Linked DNA regions of Bernardetia sp. MNP-M8. The main gene of each other region encodes a partner of the protein of the gene in region 2 in a complex. Links are inferred from orthologs where the notes say so. Each region holds a gene or a part of one and is shown on either strand. Other genes may lie near its edges.

What was found.
Region 1: odhB (region 2) and V9L04_RS18385 share a complex: the UniProt entries of both Bacillus subtilis proteins name them as parts of the 2-oxoglutarate dehydrogenase (OGDH) complex. The link is inferred for Bernardetia sp. MNP-M8 from one-to-one orthologs.

Annotation. Positions count from the first base shown.
Region 1 is NZ_CP147012.1:4,544,087-4,547,869, reverse strand. The notes cover bases 231-3,681. They hold V9L04_RS18385 (2-oxoglutarate dehydrogenase E1 component), read right to left. Parts: upstream 3,287-3,681; coding sequence 431-3,286; downstream 231-430. Other genes in these bases: V9L04_RS18380 (hypothetical protein), read right to left, coding at 3,477-3,681; V9L04_RS18390 (hypothetical protein), read right to left, coding at 231-253. Also shown: more of V9L04_RS18390, read right to left, coding at 1-230; more of V9L04_RS18380, read right to left, coding at 3,682-3,783. UniProt on the Bacillus subtilis protein: E1 component of the 2-oxoglutarate dehydrogenase (OGDH) complex which catalyzes the decarboxylation of 2-oxoglutarate, the first step in the conversion of 2-oxoglutarate to succinyl-CoA and CO(2).
Region 2 is NZ_CP147012.1:2,578,001-2,581,265, reverse strand. Bases 277-3,209 are described here. They hold odhB (2-oxoglutarate dehydrogenase complex dihydrolipoyllysine-residue succinyltransferase), read right to left. Parts: upstream 2,558-3,209; coding sequence 995-2,557; downstream 277-994. Other genes in these bases: V9L04_RS10670 (DUF3226 domain-containing protein), read right to left, coding at 2,730-3,209; V9L04_RS10680 (PAS domain-containing protein), read left to right, coding at 277-876. In the rest of the region: more of V9L04_RS10680, read left to right, coding at 1-276; more of V9L04_RS10670, read right to left, coding at 3,210-3,265. UniProt on the Bacillus subtilis protein: E2 component of the 2-oxoglutarate dehydrogenase (OGDH) complex which catalyzes the second step in the conversion of 2-oxoglutarate to succinyl-CoA and CO(2).

The DNA.
Region 1 (3,783 bases), 2.0 Mb from region 2 along the record:
TTAACACCGAATCTAGTTGTGGTGTATAAAATTTGTTTTCTAAAACAGATTTTATTTGAATATCAGAAAGAGAATATGTTCCATTATCAATTAGATTTTGATTGGTTTCTTTATCTATAAGTTGAAAATAAAATGGCTCAGCTGGAGTAAAACAATCTGTATCAGTGCAGTTATCACAACTAGAAAGATTGAGTGCTAAAAGGAAAAGAAAACTAATTTTGACAGAAGTAAGTAAAAAATTGTATTTTTTCATAGTAAAATAATATAGTTAAATTAAAAATAGTTTATCACTTTACGAAGAATTAATATAAAATGTCGCACAACCTTATTATTTTCATAAAAAAAAGACCATTTTTCAAAAAATGAAAAATGGTCTTTGTAGTTATTTTATATTAGTCAAAGGCAAGTCTTTTGACCTACAAATAAATTCTTACTTCACATCAAAAGCCTCATCAACGATAGCTTGTTGTGTTTTGGCATGAACTTTTGAATAACCTGTTGCTGGAGAAGCACTTGCTTTTCTTGAAATAACATTCAATGTCGGACGTTTTTCTTCAATCCATTCTTTATAAAGCATACGCAAAACAAAAAGCCATGCTCCCATATTTTCAGGTTCTTCTTGTACCCAAACAACTTCTACTTTCTTACCATATTTATTAATTTCTTCATAAATACGCTTTTTAGGGAAAGGATGAAGCTGCTCTACTCGTACAATTGCAACATCTTTGCGTTCTTCTTTTTCTTGTCTGTCTAATAAATCATAATATACTTTACCAGAACAAAGAAGAACTCGTTTTACATTTTTCTTATCTGCATACTCATCTCCATATACTTCTTCAAATTTTCCATCTGTAAAATCTTCAATTGGAGAAACTACTTTTGGATGTCTTAAAAGAGATTTTGGAGACATCAAAACACAAGGTTTACGGAAATCCCAAGCCATTTGACGACGCATCAAGTGGAAGAAATTTGCAGGTTTTGTTACATTAGCAACAATAATATTGTATTCTGCTGAAAGTTGCAAGAAACGTTCAGGACGAGCATTTGAGTGTTCAGGCCCTTGCCCTTCGTAACCGTGAGGAAGCAAAAGAACCAAACCAGTTGTACGTTGCCATTTTGTTTCACTACTCGTAATGAATTGGTCAATCATGATTTGCGCTCCGTTGGCAAAATCTCCAAACTGAGCTTCCCAAATTGTGAGAGCATTCGGATTTGCCATAGCATAACCAAACTCAAAACCTAAAACGCCATATTCAGAAAGAAGAGAATTATAAATATCAAAAGGAGGTAAATCTTCTCCATCTTTTCCTTCTAAGTGATTAAGATTGTTGTAAGTTTCGTTTGTTTCTGCATCGCTCAAAACAGCATGACGATGTGAAAACGTACCTCTACGAACATCTTGTCCTGTAAAACGGACAGTATGACCATCCAAAATAACAGAACCATACGCCAAAAGTTCGGCACTTGCCCAATCTAAAACTTTATCTTCAAAGAACATTCTATTTCTTTCAGAAAGTAATTTATCAATCTGTTTTAAAGGATTAAAACCTTCTGGAATAGTCGTAAGTGCTTTACCAACTTTATCAATATGTTCTTGTGTAATTGAAGTTTTTGGAGAAACATCAAAATCTTCTGCTTCAGAGCGACGCATGTTTTTCCAAACTTGTTCTAATTCTTGATATTCGTAAGGAAGTGGTTTTTGTCTAACATCATCTAAGCGTTCTTGCAGCATTTTTTTGAAAGATTTTTCCATGTCTTTCGCAAGTTTGCTAGTAATATCTCCTTCTTTTGTCAATTTTTCTATATATAATTTTCTAGGATTTGGATGTTTTCCTATCAAATTATATAAATGAGGTTGTGTAAATTTTGGTTCATCTGCTTCATTATGACCATAACGACGATAACAAACCATATCTACATACACATCTTTATGGAATTTCTGACGGTATTCAGTTGCTAATTTTACAGCAAAAACAACAGCTTCAGGATCATCCCCATTTACATGAATCTCAGGAGTTTCTGTAAGTTGTGAAATATCTGTACAATAGTTTGAAGAACGACCATCATAAAAATCTGTTGTAAAACCAACTTGATTATTGATTACAAAATGGATTGTTCCACCTACTGTATAGCCTTCTAATTCAGACATTTGAGCTACTTCATAGACAATTCCTTGTCCTGCAAGAGCTGCATCGCCATGAATAATAATTGGTAGAGCCTTCTTTTTATCTCTTCCATGCAAATAATCTAATTTTGCACGAGTATAACCCTGCACTACTGGAGCAACAGCTTCTAAGTGAGAAGGATTTGGAGCAAGACGTAAATACACTTTTTCTCCATTTGGAGTTTCTACTTGTGAAGAATAACCCATGTGATATTTCACATCGCCATCTCCCAAACCTAAAAGTTCGTCAGAAACATTTCCTTCAAATTCGTTAAATACTTGAGCATAGGTTTTGCCCATAATATTTACCAAAACATTGAGACGACCACGGTGAGCCATTCCAATTACTACTTCTTCTACTCCTAGTTTTGCTCCTTCATTAATAATGGCATCAAGAGCTGGAATAGTTGATTCTCCTCCTTCTAAAGAGAAACGTTTTTGACCTAAATATTTAGTATGCAAAAAGTTTTCGAATACAGATGCTTCATTGAGTTTCTGTAAAATACGTTCTTTTTGTTGATGGTCTAATTTGAATTTTGGATAATCTACTTCTACTTTTTTTCTGAACCAATATTTTACATCAGGTTCACGGATAGACATAAACTCAAAACCAATTCCACTCTCATAAATCATTTTCAAACGATCAATGATTTCTTGAAGGGTTGCTTCTCCAATTCCAATTTCGTTTCCTGCTCTAAATTTTTTGCTTAAATCAGCTTCTGTAAAACCAAAATCTTCTAGTTTCAAACGTGCATGTCGGTCTCTACGAGGACGAACTGGGTTTGTTTTGGCTTGCAAGTGTCCACGCAAACGATAGCCATCAATTAGTTTTTTGACAGAAATTTCTTGTTTTAGTTTGTCTTCATCAAGACCAGCAGGAAGTGAGTCGGCAAAACTTTTTTGATTTACGGTTTCTGTACCAATAGCGTGTCCGTTTGAGCCATTTTTATTTGTTTTGGTAACTTCTCCTGTTTCAGTGTCATACTCTGACATTGAAAATTCAAAGCCTTCAAAAAATCGTTGCCAACTAGCATCTACCGAATTTGCATCTTTTTGATAATCTTGATACAATCCTTCGATATACGAGTTTTCGGCATTGGAAAGGTATGAGAGTTTGTCCATTTTTTTGGGTTATATTTATAAAAAAAGCATTTATTAGACACTCTTTTTCTAGTTTTTTACTAGTCTTATACTCTTGAATTTCTTATTGAATAAGAAATTATGAAATTTAGAACGAAATTACAATAAAGTGTTCTATTTTACAAAGAATTGAAAACCCATACTCATAAAAGAACAAAAAACCTGTAATTTTTTAGGTTACAATTTTATGAAAATCCATTTTTGAATTACTTCTTCTATAATAAACCCCAGAGTCTAACCGTATTATTTCGTGAGTTGAAAACTTAGAAAAACCCCAAACAGGTTCATTAAATTTTGAGTAAATAGTTCGTTTTTTAGTAATTAAGTTAAGAACAGAAACACATCTATTACCCATTTCAGCGATATAAAGTTTGTTTTCAACTCTATTAATTTCCTCTGGAAAACTCAATGGACTATATTCCTCATAAGGAATTCCCAGCTCAAATATAGTATCACCTGTATTTATATTTTTACAAAGA
Region 2 (3,265 bases):
ATTTTCAAATTACTTAAAGATTCATTATCTAACTTACCTAAAATAATAAAAACACTTACTGAGCAACAATTAGAAGGTTTTAATATTTTGGTAGAAAAATCAATGGAGACAAACAAACTTTATTCTTCTAGAGAAAAAAGAGCTATAAAATACAAATTAATTGCTGAATTTGAAGATAGAAATATTTATCAAGCTGATAGAATTGCTGATATTTTAGTTGATACAGGATTGAACGAATACACAGAACTCTATGAACCCTTTTTAGAATTACCTAAGGCTGTAGAATTTTTTCATTCCATCTATGAAATATCTACAATTATGAAAAGTAATACAACTGTCAGAATTGCAACTGAAAAAGCTTCAAAAATTATTATTACTCTCAAAAATTTTTCTCGTCAAGATCATACAGGAGAAAAGAAACCTACTAGTATTAATGAAAGCTTAGAAAATACATTGATTTTATATCAAAATAAACTCAAATATGGAATTGAGGTAATTAGAGAAATGGAAGATTTGCCTTTAATAAATGCCTATGAAGACGAACTAGCACAAGTTTGGACAAACTTGCTTCATAATGCTATTCAAGCCATAGATACTAGCAAGAATAAGAAAGGCAAAATATATATGACTACCAAAAAGCAGGAAAATAAAATTCTTGTTTCAGTAAGAGATACAGGAAAAGGAGTGCCAGATGAAGTCAAACAAAAAATATTTGATGCTTTCTTTACTACCAAACCAGTAGGAGAAGGAAGTGGATTAGGACTTAATATTGTCAGAAAAATCATTGAAAAGCATGACGGCAAAATTTGGTTCGAAACCGAAAATATAGGTGAAAATACAGGTACGACTTTCTTTGTAGAACTACCTATAAAATAAATTCTCATCATAAATCTCAGTAAATTTCAACAAAAAAGCCTTTACAAAATGATTGTAAAGGCTTTTTCATAACTCTATTGCCGTTGTTGGTGTCTCACCAACGACATCATTACAAAATCTAAACTCCCAAAAGTAATCTTGAAGGATCTTCAATCAATTCTTTGATTCTGTAAAGGAAAGTTACAGATTCTTTTCCATCTACGATTCTGTGGTCATAAGAAAGAGCGATATACATAATTGGACGAATTTCTACTTTTCCATCAATCGCAACAGGACGCTCAACAATATTATGAAGTCCTAAAATAGCTGATTGAGGAGCATTAATGATTGGAGTAGAAAGCATTGAGCCAAAAATACCACCATTTGTGATAGTAAATGTTCCACCAGACATTTCGTCTATAGTAAGTTTTCCATCTCTAGCCTTTACAGCCAAACGAACCACTTCTTTTTCTACACCTGCAAAAGAAAGCTGTTCTGCATTACGAATAACAGGAACAACCAAACCACGAGGAGAAGAAACTGCAATCGAAACGTCAGCATAATTATGATATAATATCTCATCATTATTATCACCTGTAATTTGAGCATTTACCCCAGGAATTTCCATAAGTGCCATCGTTACAGCTTTTGTAAAGAAAGACATAAATCCTAAACCTACTTCATGCGTTTCCTTAAATTTATCTTTGTATTTTTTACGCATTTCCATAACAGCCGACATATCTACTTCATTAAAAGTAGTAAGCATTGCTGTTTGATTTTTTGCAGCTACCAAACGTTTGGCAATTGTTTTGCGAAGCGAAGACATACGTTCTACATTCGTACTACGGTCGCCTTGTGTTTCAGCACTTGATGGTGCTTTATCATCTTTCTTAGAAGATGCAGGAGCTTTTGGTTGAGAAGGAGCAGATGTAGAAGATGATTTTTGGGCATTTTGAGCATCTTCTTTTGTTATTCTGCCATCTCTTCCTGTTCCTTTTACATCTCTTGCATCAATTCCTTTTTCAGCTAACATTTTTGAAGCAGCAGGAGAAGCATGTCCTTTTGCATACCCTGAATCCTCACTAGAATACATATCACTATTTGGAGCATTTGATGCGCTTGTAGTTTCTTTACTTGAACTAGAAGAAGAACCACTTCCACCCATTTCGATTTTGGCAAAATCGTCTCCAATAGCAAGTGTAGAGCCTGCTTCTACCATGTGAAATACTTTTCCAGCTTTCTCAGCAGGAACTTCAAAGTTTGCTTTATCAGATTCTAATTCACAGATTGGGTCATCCAATTCTACTTCTTCGCCATCTTCTACAAGCCAGTTTGCCAATACTACTTCCGAAATAGATTCGCCTACTGTCGGAATTTTCATGATAAATGTCTCTGCTTTTGCTGTATCTTGTTTTGGAGTTTCTTTTGTTTCTGATTTGGTTTCTTCTTTAGTTTCGCTGCCATTTTCTCCCTCTTCGATTACACAAAGAAGTGCGCCTATTTCTAAAGTATCGCCAGCTTCTGCTTTGAACCTTATGATTCCATCAGCTTCAGCAGGAACTTCAAAAGTTGCTTTATCAGATTCTAATTCACAGATAAGGTCGTCCATTTCTACGTGGTCGCCGTCTTCTACAAGCCAGTTTGCGATGACTACTTCTGTGATAGATTCGCCAACAGTAGGTATTTTCATTTCTTTTGCCATATCGTATTAGGAGTTTTGTCGTTACAGTTTTTTTGGTTGTTTTCTCAGGTTTATCAAGAATTTATGTATAAAATTCAAAATAGACTACAATAGTTTAAATATACTTCAAAAATACTAAAAAATTGTGATAAATGATACCACTTGTATTTTGAAGTTTAGAGATGAAAATAAACTAGGCTCTAAATAATTCTTTTAACCAATCAACAAATAGTTGGCAGTTTTCTTCGTCAGTAGTCAAATAATTCACTGTAATGGCTTGTCCCATTGGAGTATATTTTTCTTGAAGAGCAAGCCATGCATGGATTCTAGTTTTTGATTTATGTGTTTCGCTATATCTGTTCAATCCTTGTTTTTCTATTTCTTCTAAATGCTTATCCACGAAAGGTAAAAGTTTATCGTCTTTGGGAATCAAAAATTGTATAAAATCTTCTACCATTCCATCAGTTTTATTGTTTGGCATTATCCAAATACCAATTCTTATTTCTTCAAAATCTTGAATAAAACCACTTTCAGAAATAGAATTGGGAAGTATAATATTTTCCTTAGCAAATTCTGTTTTGATACTTTGCCAACGACTTTGTAGCTGTGTATCTGCATCGACAACAATGCCTAATGTATGAATAGATGCTTGTTTCAAGCGAACTGAAATTTGAGAGATTAACTTTTCAATTCCTTGGCTATCTTCGACTTTGAAATTTTGTTTCAAAT